2 regions of the Nocardioides sp. NBC_00163 genome follow, and region 1 is predicted to be linked to the other one. Evidence: predicted binding sites of a transcription regulator. Region 1 holds the regulator's gene; the other holds the start of a gene.
What was found. The regulator LexA, encoded in region 1, represses DNA repair genes until DNA is damaged. The targets are predictions, from matches to a motif close to TCGAACANNTGTTCGA.

Region 1 (7,243 bases):
GGTCAAACACCGAAAGATTCCGGTTCAGCGGCGACGGACTGGCCTGGATGAGTAAGAATGACCCCCGTGACAAACATCTCCGGAGGAAATCGCGTCGGGTCGCGGAGAGGCACGCGCCCCAGAAGCGGTCCCCGGCCACCTTTCATCTTGCCTGCGATCGCGACACTGGCCTTCCTCGTCATCTGGGGAGTGCTCGTGTGGGTCGCCGTCGGTTTCGGGGCCGACGCACGGGGAGGCGATTCCGGCGCCTGGGCGAAGCTCGCCATCGCGGCGGTCGTTGCAGTCGCCTGCCTCTTCCTGACCTTCACCTTCGCCGGGAAGGCCTGGCGGGCCTTCTCCGGCTCCCCCACCACGCCACCCACCGACGACTACGCCGGAAGCCACTCCAACGCCTACGTCGAGGAGCAGGACTACTCGGCCCCGGCCTACGCCGACCAGGCCTACCCTGAGCAGGCTTACCCGGAGCAGGACTACTACGGCACCGGCTCCTACGGCTACGACGACACCGGCTACGGCCGGCACAGCTCCGACACCGGGAGCCAGCCGCCCTACGGCGACACCTCGAACCGCTCGGCCTACACCGACACCGGCTCCCAGTCGCCGTACGGCTACCCCAGCAGCGATCAGGGCTACGGCAACACCGGCAGCCGGGCCGCCTACGGCGCATCGTCCTACCAGCCGCCGACCAGCCCGCCGCCCACCCCACAGCCCTACTACTCGAGCCCGCCGACACCGACGTCGACGCCGCAGAGCACTCCGGGGTACGGCTCGCAGGGATACGGCACGGACAGCTACCCCACTCAGCAGGCGGGCTCCCCGCAGTATCAGTCCGGCGCCTACCAGACCCCGACCGGCTACGGCCAGACCGGCTCGCGGGCTCGACTGACCCAGGACCCCGCCGCAACCCAGGCGATGCCCTCCCAGCGTCAGCCCCAGGACCCGCCGGTCGAACCGGACGACGAGTGGCCGCCGCGGCACGGCACTCGCAACAAGCAGTGGCCGCCGGCCGAGCCGGACAGCCCCTACCGCGGGCGCCACTGACCCGACGCAGCGAGAGTGCTGCAGACGCTTCCCATCGTCTGCAGCACTCTCACTCTTTTTCCCGGTAGCCGGCCGCCAGGGTCGAAGGAGCAGCCGGACATCTGTGCGGCGCCTAGGGCGCGGTCGGAACGATCAGCGTCTGTCCGGACACGAGCATCGAGGACTCGAGACTGTTGAGCTCCTTGATCCTCTGCTCCATCTCCCGAATCGAGGAGTCGGTGCCGGCGACGGCCTTCGAGGAGATGTCCCAGAGCGTGTCGCCATCGCCGACGACCATCGCGTGGGCGGTGGAGGAGGGACTTTTGTCGGCACCGTTCTCCACGGCGAACGCCACCTTCGCCCCGATCAGCGCGATCCCGAAGAGCACGACGAGCGCGAATGCGAACACGACGACTCGTCCGCGACGAGTGAGTCGCACGGTCGAGCGACGCACCTCCGGCGCCGGACGCGGTGGCTCGGCTACGGGCAGCACATAGACTGTTGCACTCATCTCACGGCCTCCTGATCACCAGTCTCTCGATCACGTGTTCGATCGAGCACATGTTCGAAGGTAGATCACGTGTTCGAACAACGCAAGTAGCGACCCCAAGAATTTTCGAACGCCGACACGCGCCGACCACGAGGTCGAACAAATGTTTGATGTCGTGGTGCCAGAGGGACTAATGTGGTGACATGACCACGCAGAAGACAGGCACCGGATCAGGCGGTTCGAAGAAGAGCCGCGTCCGCGAGCTGCCCGACGGGCCGCCGGACGCGACCGGGCTCACGCCGCGTCAGCAGCGCATCCTCGCTCACCTGCGCGACAGCATCGAGCAGCGCGGCTACCCGCCCAGCATGCGCGAGATCGGCGCCGCGGTCGGGCTGACCAGCACCAGCAGCGTCGCCCACCAGCTCCGCGCGCTGGAGCAGCGTGGTCTGATCCGCAAGGACCCGAAGCGACCGCGCGCCCTCGAGGTCTTCCTCCCGGAGGTGATGGCCCACCGCAAGGCCATGTCCGGCGAGGAGCCCGAGTCGACGATCACCGCCGAGGCCGACATCAACCCCAACCCCGACGCCGCCATGGTCCCCCTGGTCGGGCGGATCGCGGCCGGTGGCCCGATCCTGGCCGAAGAGACCTCGAGCCAGCAGAGCATCGAGGACGTCTTCCCGCTGCCCAAGCAGCTGGTCGGCAACGGCGATCTCTTCCTGCTCTCGGTCTCCGGTGACTCGATGGTCGACGCGGCGATCTGCGACGGCGACTTCGTGGTCGTGCGCCAGCAGCCGACCGCCGAGAACGGCGAGATCGTGGCCGCGCTGATCGACGGCGAGGCCACCGTCAAGACGCTCTCCCGCAAGGACGGCAAGGTCTGGCTGCTGCCGCACAACGCTGCGTACGAGCCGATCGACGGCACCCACGCGACGATCCTCGGCAAGGTGACGGCGGTCCTGCGCAGCCTCTGAGTCCTGCGCCACCTCCCGGAACGAGTCCGGGAACACTGCGTGAAATCCAGCCGCCGGCCCATGACAGGGCCGGCGGCTGCGTCGTTCCCTACAGCGTGACCCAGACGCAGATCGACCGCCGCACCCTCATCGCCGCCGGGCTGGCGACCGCCGCGGGAGCGGGAGCCATCGCGCTCCCTGAGCCCGGCGAGGCCGCCAGCGGCTCGCTCAACCACTTCCAGCACGGCGTCGCCTCCGGCGACCCGCTCCCGGACCGCGTGGTCATCTGGACCCGGGTCACGCCAACGACGGACGCGACTCCCGGGTCCGGGCAGGGCGAGGAGGTCCTGGTCCGCTGGGAGGTCTCGCCCACCGCGGACTTCGGCCGCGTCACCGCGAAGGGATCCCAGCAGACGGGTCCCGACCGCGACCACACCGTGAAGCTCGACGTCACCCGCCTGGCGCCGGAGAGCTGGTACTTCTACCGCTTCACCTACAACGGCCAGACCAGCCGCGTCGGCCGCACCCGCACCGCTCCGGCCGCGGACGCGGTCCCGGAGAACGTACGTTTCGGGGTGGTCTCCTGCTCCAACCTGCAGGCCGGCTGGTTCGCGTCCTACCGCCACCTGGCCGCCCGCGACGACCTGCACGCGATCCTCCACCTGGGCGACTACCTCTACGAGTACGGCCCCGGCGAGTACGGCTACGGCATGGCCAACGAGGACGTCCGGCCGCACGAGCCGGCCCACGAGATGCACACGCTGGCCGACTACCGGATCCGGCACGCGCAGTACAAGCGCGACGTCGACCTCTCCGCCGCCCACGCCCGGCTGCCCTGGATCGTCACCTGGGACGACCACGAGTCGGCCAACGACGCCTGGCTGCTCGGCGCCGAGAACAACGAGCCCGGCGAGTACGACTGGATCGACCGCAAGACCAACGCCAACCAGGCCTACGACGAGTGGATGCCGCTGCGCGTCGATGGCACAGCGACGGTGGAGACCGACGGCCATCTCCACGACCGCATCTACCGGCGGCTGCGTTTCGGCAACCTGCTCGAGCTGAGCATGCTCGACCTGCGCTCCTACCGCTCCCAGCAGGTCGCCCGCACCGACCTCGCCGGCGTCGACGACCCCGACCGCACGATCACCGGCGACGAGCAGCTGGAGTGGCTCAAGGACGGCCTGCTCACCGACGCTCAGTGGAAGATCGTCGGCAACCCGGTGATGATCGCGCCGGTCACCTTCGGTGCGCTTCCGAAGAGCCTGATCACCCCGGTCAACGACGTCACCGGCCTGCTGCCCGACAACGGCATCGCCTACAACGTGGACCAGTGGGACGGCTACACCGCCGACCGCACCGAGCTCTTCGAGCACATCCGCAACAACGCGATCACCGACACCGTCTTCGTCACCGGCGACATCCACTCAGGTTGGGCCTGCGACCTGCCGTACGACTCCGCCGTCTACCCGCTCGGCAAGACCGCCGGAGTGGAGTTCGTCGCCACCTCGGTGACCTCGAACAACCTCAAGGACATCCTCGGTGCGCCGCGCCGTTCGGTCAGCCTGACGGTCGAGAGCATCATCAGGACCGCCAACCGCCACGTCCGCTACCTCAACTTCGACGACCACGGCTTCTCCGTCCTCGACGTGACCCGCAACCGCGCCCAGATGGACTGGTACGTCATCGGCGAACGCAAGGACTCCAATACTGCCGCCACCTGGACCAGGTCGTACGCCACCGCAACCGGAAGCAACAGGCTCCATCACGTCACGCAGCCCGTCTAGGCCATGTCCTAGGCCGTGTCCGCCGGACACAGCGGCACTCTGCGCTTAGACTGCCCAGGTCTGTCTTCCCGAACGTCTGGTATCTCATGCGAAACATTGCCCGCCGGATCAACCGTAAACAACGATCCCTCGTCTTGATCGCAGGCATGGTCGTCGCGACGTTCGTCGCCACCATGCCCGCAACCGGTTCGACGCCGGCGACCTCGGTGAGGACCGGCGGTGACACCAGCGCCGAGCAGCCGGTGACGGAGAAGGCGGCCCGGGAGGCGCTCGCCGCGGCCAAGAAGGTCAAGCGGAACCAGTCGGTGCGCGGCACCCGGCAGGTCGTGCCCGGGCGGCACGTCGCCGGCCGGCCCGACGCGACCATCGCGCTGACCGACCTGTGGAACGCCAAGGATGCCCTGGACGGCTCCAACAAGGCCGCCGCGCGGGAATTGCTCGCCCGCCCGCGCACCGCGGCCCAGACCTGCAGCGACGCGGTCTGCGTCCACTACACGCCAGGCAAGGGCGGCGACCGCGCCTCGACGACGTACGCGACCCAGGTCCGTGACGTGGTCACGAAGGTCCACAACCTCTACGTGCAGGCGGGCTACCGCAAGCCCGCCGCCGACAAGGCGGTCACTCCGGGCAAGGTCGACATCTACCTGGAGAACCTCTACGACGAGGGCTACTACGGCTACTGCGCGCCCGAGACTAAGGTCTCCAAGACCGCCGCGACGGCCTACTGCGTCCTGGACAACGACTACGCCACCAGCGAGTACGGCTCGTACAACACGCCCACCGAGAACCTCCGTGTGACCGCCGCTCACGAATACTTCCACGCCGTCCAGTTCGCCTACGACGCCGGCGAGGACCGCTGGATGATGGAGTCCACCGCGACCTGGGTCGAGGACGAGGTCTACGACAGCATCAACGACAACCGGCAGTACCTGGGCTACGGCCAGCTCGAGGACCAGCGCAAGCCGCTGGACAACTCCTACGCCTCCAACCTCGGCATCTACGGCAACTGGATCTTCTTCCGCTACCTCTCCGAGCGCTTCGCCAGGGAGCGGGGTGGCCTGCCGGCCGTGGTCCTCGATATCTGGAACCGAGCCCCGTCGACCTACTCCACCCTCGCCATCCGCCGGGCGCTCGCCGACCGCGGCACCACCCTGAAGACGCAGTACACCCGCTTCGCCGCCGCCAACCTGGCACCCTCGAAGACCTACAGCGAGGGCGGCGCCTACTACGCGCCGGTCTACGACGGCCGCACCGCGCTGCCCGCCAAGCGACAGACCGTCGACGGCAAGTTCACGCTGAAGCACCTCACCTACGCCTCGCAGCGTCTGGTCCCGAAGAAGGTGGGCAAGGGCTGGAAGCTGCGGGTGAAGGTCGACCTGGCCCGACCCAGCGCCAACGCCGCCGTGGTCAGCATCTTCCGCACCGACGGCACCCGCGGCGTCTACTACCTCAAGCCCAACAGCAAGGGCATCGCCACCAAGACCATCGAGGGCTTCTCCTCGAAGCGGATCCGCAAGGTCGAGGTCACCTTCGCCAACGCGAGCAGCAACTTCAAGTGTGGCCAGGGCACCGCGTTCTCCTGCCACGGCGTCGCGACCCCCGACAAGGCCACCCACCGCTGGTGGGCGAAGACCTACCGCTGACCCAACCCACGCCGAGTCGGCTCGTCTTGACGAGCCGACTCGGCGTGCATTTCGGTCAGGCCGAGGCCATCTCCGAGAGCCGCTTGAGGGCCTTTCGTACAACGTCGGGGTCGGTGGTGGCCCACATCGGCGGCAGGCTGGCCTTGAGGAATCCGCCGTAGCGGGCGGTGGCGAGGCGGGCATCCAGGACGGCCACGACGCCACGGTCGGTGGTGGTGCGGATCAGCCGGCCGGCGCCCTGCGCGAGCAGCAGCGCCGCATGGGTGGCGGCGACCTGCATGAACCCGTTGCCGCCGGCCTTGTCGGCCGCCTGCTGCCGGGCCGACATGAGCGGGTCGTCGGGCCGCGGGAACGGGATCCGGTCGATGATCACGAGCTGGCAGGTGTCGCCGGGGACGTCGAGGCCCTGCCACAGCGACAGCGTGCCGAAGAGCACCGTGTGCGGGTCGGCGACGAACTGCGCGGCGAGTTCGGGCAGCTGTGCGTCGCCCTGGGCCAGCGTGGTCAGGTGAGGCAGCTTCTGGCGCACGACCTCGGCGGCGGCCTCGGCGGCACGACGGGACGAGAAGAGCCCGAGCGTACGTCCGTCGGCGGCGTCGACGAGGTCGACGATCTCGTCGAGGGTCTTGGCGCCCATGCCGTCGCGCCCGGGAGGAGGCAGGTGGCGGGCGACGTAGAGGATCCCCTGCTTGCCGTAGTCGAACGGGCTGCCGACATCTAGGCCGATCCACGGCAGCACGTCATCGGTACGCTGCGCCGCGGCGCCCACCGCGGTGCGCTCCTCCGCCTTGAGCCCGAGGGATCCGGCCACGGGGCCGAAGTCGCCGCCGAGCTTGAGGGTCGCCGAGGCGAAGACGACAGTCTTCTCGGTGAGCAGCTTCTCGCGCATCTGCGCCCAGACCTGCAGCGGCGCGACACAGAGCCGGGGCGGGATCCGGTCGCCGCCCTCGTTGAGCCAGATCACGTCGTGCTCCGACGCGGCGGCCATCCGCTCGGCGGTGGTGAAGACCTCCTGCAGGCCGCCCTTGGCCTGTTGGAAGCCGGGGTCGGCGCCCTCGGAGTCCTTCGGCTTCGGCAGCGCGGAGATCGCGGACCGAGCGGCATCGCGCACCAGCACCAGGGCGTCCGAGACGACCTCGGGCAGCGTGATCAGCCGGCCGGGTGAGGTCTCGTTGATCGCCGCGCGCAACGCGTCGGACGCATCGGCGAGGTCATCGGCCTCGGAGCCCTCGATGTGCTTCTGGGCCCGCCGGGCGGCCCGCTCCACCTCGGCCGCGGTCAGCTCGTCGGTCGCCGCCTGGGTCACCCGGGCGACGAGCTCATGGGCCTCGTCGATCACGACGGCGTCGTACT
Region 2 (7,243 bases), 1.3 Mb from region 1:
ACGTCCTCCATCAGCTTGCCGTGGGAGTGGATCGTCCAGGCGTGCTGCCCCTCGGGGGCGAGCCCACGGGTGCGTACGACCAGGGTCGGCTCGCCGTGGAGCACCAGCTCGTCGGGAAGATCGACGAGGTGCTCGGGCAGCGAGGAGAGCCCGAGGTGGAACGTCATCGGCGGGATCGCCGGCAGCGTACGTTCCACCAGCGGCCGCAGCGCCGGCAGCGAGCGCGGGTCGAAGGCGACCACGACCGCTCCGTCGGCGCCGAGATCGATCTCCCCGGCGGTGGTGCTGACCGCGACCGCCCGTCCGTCACGTACGACGATGTCCTCCACGCGGGTCGCGGTCTGCACCGAGACCCGGCGGGTGGTCATCCGGGCGGCGAGCACCTCGGCCACGACCCCCATCCCGCCCTCGACCCGCCAGGCGCCGAAGCGCTGCTCGAGATAGGCGGTGAGCCCCGCCCAGGCAGGTACGTCACGCAGCTCCTGCCCCGCCGCGACGAACGGGTGCGCCGCGACCAGCCGGAGCCGCTCGTCCTTGAACGTCTTGCGCAGCCGCTTGTGGAGGGTCTCGCGGGACCGGAACCGCTCCGCGACGGCCGCGGGCAGCGCCGAAGGCTCCCACGGCACCTCGAAGTAGTGCTGGCGCAGCACCTCCCAGTCCTCGCTGAACCTGGCGACGTAGTCGGTCCACCGCTGGCCCATGCCCGGGCCCAGCTCGTCGAAGGCCGCCAGCTGGGCGCCACGGGTGCCGCCGGGCACCGAGACCGAGGTCTTGTCGGCGAACCGGTGCTCGCGGACGACGTCCATCGGCACCAGCTCGAGCTCACGCTCGGCCGGCCGCCCGGACTTGCGGAACAGGTCGCGCATCACCGCGGGCAGCAGCGTCGAGGTCGCCGAGGCGTCCCAGGTGAACCCTTCCTCACGCACCGGCACCAGAGCGCCACCGAGCTGACCGGAGGCCTCGAGAAGGGTCACCGAGTGGCCGAGCTTGGCCAGCCTCGCGGCGCTGGCCATCCCGGCGTACCCGCCCCCGAGGACGACAATGCTCGTCACTGGACGGGGTAGGGCTTGGTCGTGCCGTCGGACGGCTCCTCCGGCGGCGGGGCACCCCGTCTTCCGCGGCGGGTGAGCCTGCGCCAGCCTCCACGAACCGTGCGGATGATGAAGTACACCAGCACCAGCCCGGTCGCCAGCAGGGCCGCGGCGATGCCGGCGGCGGCCAGCGGGTGCTCGGTCGCGAACCAGACCACGCCGAGGACGAGGCCGTCCTCGGCCAGGCTGACCACCGAGTTGGAGACCGGCTCGGGGGAGGAGTTGACCGCCAGCCGCTCACTGGCCTTGACCAGATGGGACATGAACGCCGAGGTGCCGCCCACGACGCCGCCGACGGCCGCGTTGAGCGAGTCGGCCTCACCGGCGAGCAGCACGCCGATCACGGCGCCGATCGTGGGCCGGATCACCGTGGAGATCGAGTCCCAGGTCGAGTCGACGTAGGGCACCTTGTCCGCGACGAACTCGATCGCGAACATCGCCCCTGCGGCCGCCAGCACCGGCCAGGTGCCGAGCACGTCAGGGATCTCCTCTGCCCCCGTCGTACGCTGCACGACGCCGAGCACCAGCACGACCAGGTATGCGTTGATGCCACTGGCCCACCCGCTGGAGAAGGTCAGCGCTAGAGATTCCATGGAGACATCTTGGCGTACGACACCGACAACCCGGACCCGGCCCGAGACCAGGCGCACGCGATCCCGTATTTACCTCCGTTGTGCCCCGTGCGGCAGAATGGGCTGATCAACGCAGAGTTCCCCCCACGTCGCAAGGAGACCGGATGACCATGACGACACCCGACGAGAACGAAGGTGTGGTCGTGAACGAGGACCCGGAGGTCGCCTACGAGGTCGCCGCCCTCGCTGCTGAGCCCGTGCCGCGGGAGATGACGTGGGCGGTCCGGCTGATCGTCGGTCTGATCGCGTTCAGCGCCGTCGTGGTCGTGGTCATGGTGCTGCGTTCCGATGACCTGGTGCGCGCGTGGGCGGAGGGCAACGCCTCGGCCAAGCGCATCCTGGAGACCGAGGGGCTCGAGGCCCTCATCAACCCGCCCACCGACAACCGGGTCAGCGCGCCGGCGTTCATCGCCCCCGCGATCACCCTGTTCGGTGTGATGGCCGTCATGCTCGGCGTGCTCGCGGTCTTCCTCCGCAACGGCTTCGAGTGGGCCCGCATCGTCATCACGTTCCTGGTGTTCATCTCCGCGGTGGCCAGCGTCGGCGGCATCCTGACCGGCCCGCCGGTGATCATCAGCGTGCTCACCACGATCGCGATCGTCATCGCCGCGGGGCTGCTGGTGGTCATGTGGCTGCCGGCCAACACCCGCTACATCCACCCGCCGCACCTCATCCGCGGCGCCGTCGCCGACGACTGAGCGACCCGCAGCACCGCTCGACACGCCCCGCCACCGAAACGTCTTGTGACTGTCGGTGGCGGGGTGTAGTTTGATCACGTGTTCGAACAGATGTTCGAACAACCAGGCTCTGGCGGGCGTCGTCCTCGACCCCCGACGCCCGCCGGAGCCGTCCACTGCGGGGTCGACCGTGAGCGAGAAGGACGACCCGATGCATCTGCTGCCGGCCACGACGCACAGCTACCTCTTCCGAGCCACCGAGACCCTCGCGGAGGCGATCGTGGCCGACGACGTGCCGAGCAGGTACGCCATCGCTCACGTCGCCGCACTCCAGGCCGCCGCCGCGCTGATCGCCGCCCGCACCGATCCCGTCGAGGCCGCGAGCCGCGCCGGTCGCCGTCGCCCGTGGAACGCCTGGGTCCGCCTCAAGAAGGTCGCGCCCGAGCTCTCCGAGTGGGCCGACTACTTCGCCGCAGGTGCCGCCAAGCGCGCCGCCGCGGAGGCCGGCTCCATCCGTGCGGTCACCGCGGAAGAGGCCGACGAGCAGGTGCGTGAGGCCGACCGGTTCCTCGCCGTCGTCGAGGAGTCGCTCGGGCTGATGGCCCACACCTCGCAGGCCACCCCGCTCCGGCACGACCGCCTCGTGGGCTGATCCAGGTGTGGCGTACGCAGGGTGGGAGGCAGGGCCTACGCTTGGCCCCATGTCAGCTGGCTCCGCTTCCACCAGTCGTCGGGCAGGCGCCCGGACCGTCGCCGTCTGGGACGCGCTCGACCCGGTCCTGGCCTCCGGCCCGCTCGACGTCCTCGACATCGGCGGCGGCACCGGCACCTCGGCCGTACGCATCGCCGGGCTCGGCCACCGGGTCACCGTCGTCGACCCCAGCCCCGATGCGCTGGCCGCGCTCGACCGCCGGGCGCGCGAGGCCGGCGTCTCCGTCGACGCGCGGCAGGGCGACCTGGCCGCACTCTCCGACGTCGCCGACCCCAGCGGTGCCGACGTGGTGCTCTGCCACGGCGTCCTCGAGGTCGTTCCCGACCCTGCTGCCGCACTGGCGGGGATCCGCGAGGTGCTCCGTCCGGGCGGCACGCTCAGCCTGCTGGTCGCCCAGCGCACCGCCGCCGTCCTCTCCCGCGCTCTGGCCGGCCACTTCGCGCAGGCCGCCGAGCTTCTCGACGACACCACTTCCCAGGGGCGCTCCGGTCGACGCTTCGCGCTCGACGAGGTCACCGGGCTGCTCGAGGCCGCCGGCTTCGCGGTCTCGGACGTTCGTGGCGTACGTGTCTTCGTGGATCACGTTCCCGGGTCGCTGCTCGATGTCGACCCGGGTGCGACCAACGCACTGGTCGATCTGGAGCAGCGGGCATCTACCCGCGCTGACTACCTGCCGCTGGCTTCGCAGGTGCATCTGCTCGCTTCGCTTCGCTGACAGGCGCGTCCTTGGAGGATCGGGGTGACCTCCTCCGCTGGCGCTCCGGAGGCCACCCCGATCCTCCATGTCGACATGGACGCCTTCTTCGTGTCGGTGGCCATCAGGCACCAGCCCGAGCTCTGGGACCAGCCGGTGGTGGTCGGGGGACACGCCCGTGGCGTGGTGACCTGCGCCAACTATCCGGCGCGGGCCTACGGCGTGCGGGCCGCGATGCCGGGCTCGATGGCGAGACGGCTGTGCCCTCAGCTCGTCTCGGTCCGTCTCGACTTCGGTGAGGTCGCCGAGGTCTCCCATCAGGTCCGCGAGATCTTCCGCCGCGCCACCCCGCTGGTGGAGGTGGTCAGCGTCGACGAGGCGTTCCTCGACGTACGGGGAGCGACCAGGCTCTTCGGGAGCCCCGAGGAGATCGCCCAGCGGATCCGCCGCCAGATCGCCGAGGAGCTGAGCATCACCTGCTCGGTCGGCGTCGCGCCCACCCCGAGCGTGGCCAAGGTCGGCAGCCGCACGGCGAAGCCCGACGGCGTCGTGGTCGTCCGGCCGGAGGAGATCCCCGGCTTCCTCCACCCGCTCGACGTCGGTGAGCTCTACGGCGTCGGCCCGAGCACGAGGACCCGGCTGCGGCGGCTCGGCTTCGAGACGGTGGGCGACATCGCGCGCACCCCGGTGCCGACCCTCCACCAGATCCTCGGCCCGCGCCTCGGCGGCCACCTGCACCGACTCGCCACCGGCACCGACCAGCGCGAGCTGACGGGGCGGCTGGGCCCCGACCTGCCCGACCGGTCCACCGGCGCCCAGGAGACCTTCGGTCACGACCTGAGCGACCGCGAGGACATCGTCCGGGAGCTGCTGCGCCTCTCGGCCCGCGTCACCCGGCGGATGCGGCGGGCCGGCACGGTCGGCCGCACGGTCGCGCTGACGGTGCGGTTCACCGACTTCAAGACCATCTCGCGCTCGCGCACGCTGCCTGATCCCACCGACGTCACCCAGGAGGTGCACGCCATCGCGGTCCGCCTCTACGACGAGCTGAATCTCCGGGGCCGGGCGCTGCGCCTGGTCGGGGTCCGGGTCGAGCACCTGGTCGCCCGCGAGGGCACCGACCGGCAGATGGTGCTCGGCGAGCGGGAGCGGGGCTGGTCCGAGGCCGATCGCGCCATCGACCAGGTCGCCGAACGCTTCGGATCCAGCCTCGTACGCCGCGCGAGCCTGCTCGATCAGGGCCGGGGTTGAGCACCCGCCACTTCGCTTGACACAATCGGTCCTGGTTGTGCCATGTGGCAGAACGTCAAGGGGCAAGAATTTTCTGGGCTCACTACCGCCTTCAGGGTGGCCAGCCTAGACTTGGAGATGCCCCAACAGGACATGGGAGGTACGGTGCCACTCTCGGAAGAGGAGCTTCGCCTGCTTGAGCAGATGGAGCGCGCGCTCTCGGCGGAGGACCCGAAGTTCGCCTCCGCCCTCCGAGGCACGGCCTTGCGCCGTGCCCAACGTCGACATGCGGTCATCGCGGGCATCGTGCTCGCCGGTGGTGTCGCGTTGCTGATGACCGGTGTGATCTCACGGATGTGGATCGTCGGGGTGGTCGGCTTCCTGGTGATGCTGGCCTCGACCTCCGTGCTGCTCACCGCTCTTCGTGGTGCTGCCGCGGTCGAGGAGGACGACGGGGACCACACGCCCCGCAGCTCGTTCTTCGACCGGGCCAGCGAGCGCTGGAAGCAGCGCCGCCGCGACAACGACCTCTGAGAGAACGACCTCTCAGAGGGACCTCTAGGACGAGATCAGCTCCCGCTCGGACCGCGCGACCGGTCCGTCGGAGGCTGGCGCGGGCCGGCGGCGGAAGACCGACGCCGGCCACAGGCGTGCCCGGCGACGGGCACGCCGATCGGCGTGCCCCCTGAGCGTGGCCGAGACCAGGCGTACGTCGTCCCCGACCGCCGCGGCGTCGCGGCGCTCCGCGTAGCGGTTGCGCTCGACGGCGGCCACGATCCGCTGGAGCGCGAGCATCGGCTCGCGATCCTGCAGATGCGGGGCCAGGCCGGTGGCCTCCTCCCGGGGTGAACGGGTCCCGGTCCAGGGGAGACCGAGGTCGATCGCGGTGTCGCCGAGCTCGCTCCAGCCGGCCTCGGCGTCGCCCGCGAGCCGCGTCGTACGCCGCCTGCGCCGGATCACGGCCGGCGCCGCGAGCGCGATCAGGCCGACCAGGGCGACCATCCCCAGACCGGTCCAGACGGCGCCGGCGTTGGAGTCCTCGGTGCCGGTGTCGGCGACCTCGGGCGTGTCCGGCTCCTCGCGCTGCGGGCGGTTGGGCACCGGGTCGACGCTCGCGCCGGCGCTCGGAACAGGCGCCTCCGGCTCGTTGCGGGCGTTGCCCAGCGCACCCGTTGTGTAGCCGGGTTCGCTGGTGTCGGCGGCCGACGGGGTCGGCTCGAAGCGGATCCAGCCGATGTCCTCGAACCACAGCTCGGGCCAGGCGTGCAGGTCGCGGCCGCGGAACTGCCACACGCCGTCCTCGTCCCGGTCGCCGCCCAGGAAGCCGAAGGCGACCCGGGCCGGGATGCCGAGCTCGCGAGCGAGCACGGCCATGGCCGTGGCGTACTGCTGGCAGTAGCCGATCTTGTTGTCGGTCAGGAAGTCCAGCAGGGCCGCGCTGTCGGCGCCGACGTCACGCTCCAGGCTGTAGGTGAACTCGCCGCTGTGGCGGAACCAGTTCTGCAGGGCGACCGCCTTGGCGAACGGCCGGTCCTGGCCGGCGGTCCGCTCCAGGGCGATCTCCTCGATCTCGTCGGGGAGCAGCGGCAGGTCGGTCATACCCGGTGGGGCGCCGACGCCGGGGTCGCCGGCGGCGAGGAGGCGCTCCTGGGTCGGCTCGACCGGGGCGGCGGTCATCCGCCAGCTCTGCCCGGCGACGGTCTGGTCCCTGCCCTCGGTGGACATGAAGTCGAGGGTGTCCTCGTCGTAGCGCCACGGACCCCGGGCGGTGACCTCAAGGGGATGGGCGAAGATCGGCAGCCAGGTCGACTGGAACTTCGCGCTCGCCCGCAGCTGGTAGGTCGTGGGATCGCCGAGCAGGGTCGGGTCGGACATCGGCGGCTCGAAGGTGGCCACGCCGCTGTGGTCGGAGGGTACGTCGCGGTTGCCCGAGGTCCACTCCGTGCCGGTGAACTTGGTCAGGGCTCCGACGCGGAGATAGGATGGAGGAGTCTCGGTGTCGCCGTAGACGGGGGTCACGGACACCATCACCTGGTCGCTCTGCCGGCGTAGGTCGTCGTAGAGTCCGACGGTCGGGTTGATCACTCGCAGGGGGCCGTTGCCGTCGCCCGGCCCCAGGCCGGGAAGGGAGACGTTCGGGCTGGGCATCCAAGCCGGGGTGAGCAGGGCGATCATGACCGCGGAGACGCCGATGACCGCCGGCCCGG

Region 2: the regulator LexA is predicted to act here: its motif matches at 2,504-2,519, upstream of OG801_RS24780 (SAV_6107 family HEPN domain-containing protein).

The regions. Positions count from the first base shown of each region.
Region 1 is NZ_CP108155.1:3,879,512-3,886,754, reverse strand. Features, by position in the region: gene OG801_RS18675 (hypothetical protein) at 148-1,041, shown strand; gene OG801_RS18670 (LysM peptidoglycan-binding domain-containing protein) at 1,154-1,531, opposite strand; gene lexA (transcriptional repressor LexA) at 1,714-2,481, shown strand; gene OG801_RS18660 (alkaline phosphatase D family protein) at 2,577-4,247, shown strand; gene OG801_RS18655 (MXAN_6640 family putative metalloprotease) at 4,382-5,890, shown strand; gene OG801_RS18650 (ATP-dependent DNA helicase) at 5,946-7,243, opposite strand, start outside.
Region 2 is NZ_CP108155.1:5,164,070-5,171,312, forward strand. Features, by position in the region: gene OG801_RS24765 (phytoene desaturase family protein) at 1-1,052, opposite strand, end outside; gene OG801_RS24770 (DUF4126 domain-containing protein) at 1,049-1,684, opposite strand; gene OG801_RS24775 (hypothetical protein) at 1,828-2,421, shown strand; gene OG801_RS24780 (SAV_6107 family HEPN domain-containing protein) at 2,591-3,052, shown strand; gene OG801_RS24785 (methyltransferase domain-containing protein) at 3,102-3,827, shown strand; gene dinB (DNA polymerase IV) at 3,852-5,057, shown strand; gene OG801_RS24795 (DUF3040 domain-containing protein) at 5,202-5,570, shown strand; gene OG801_RS24800 (transglutaminaseTgpA domain-containing protein) at 5,595-7,243, opposite strand, start outside.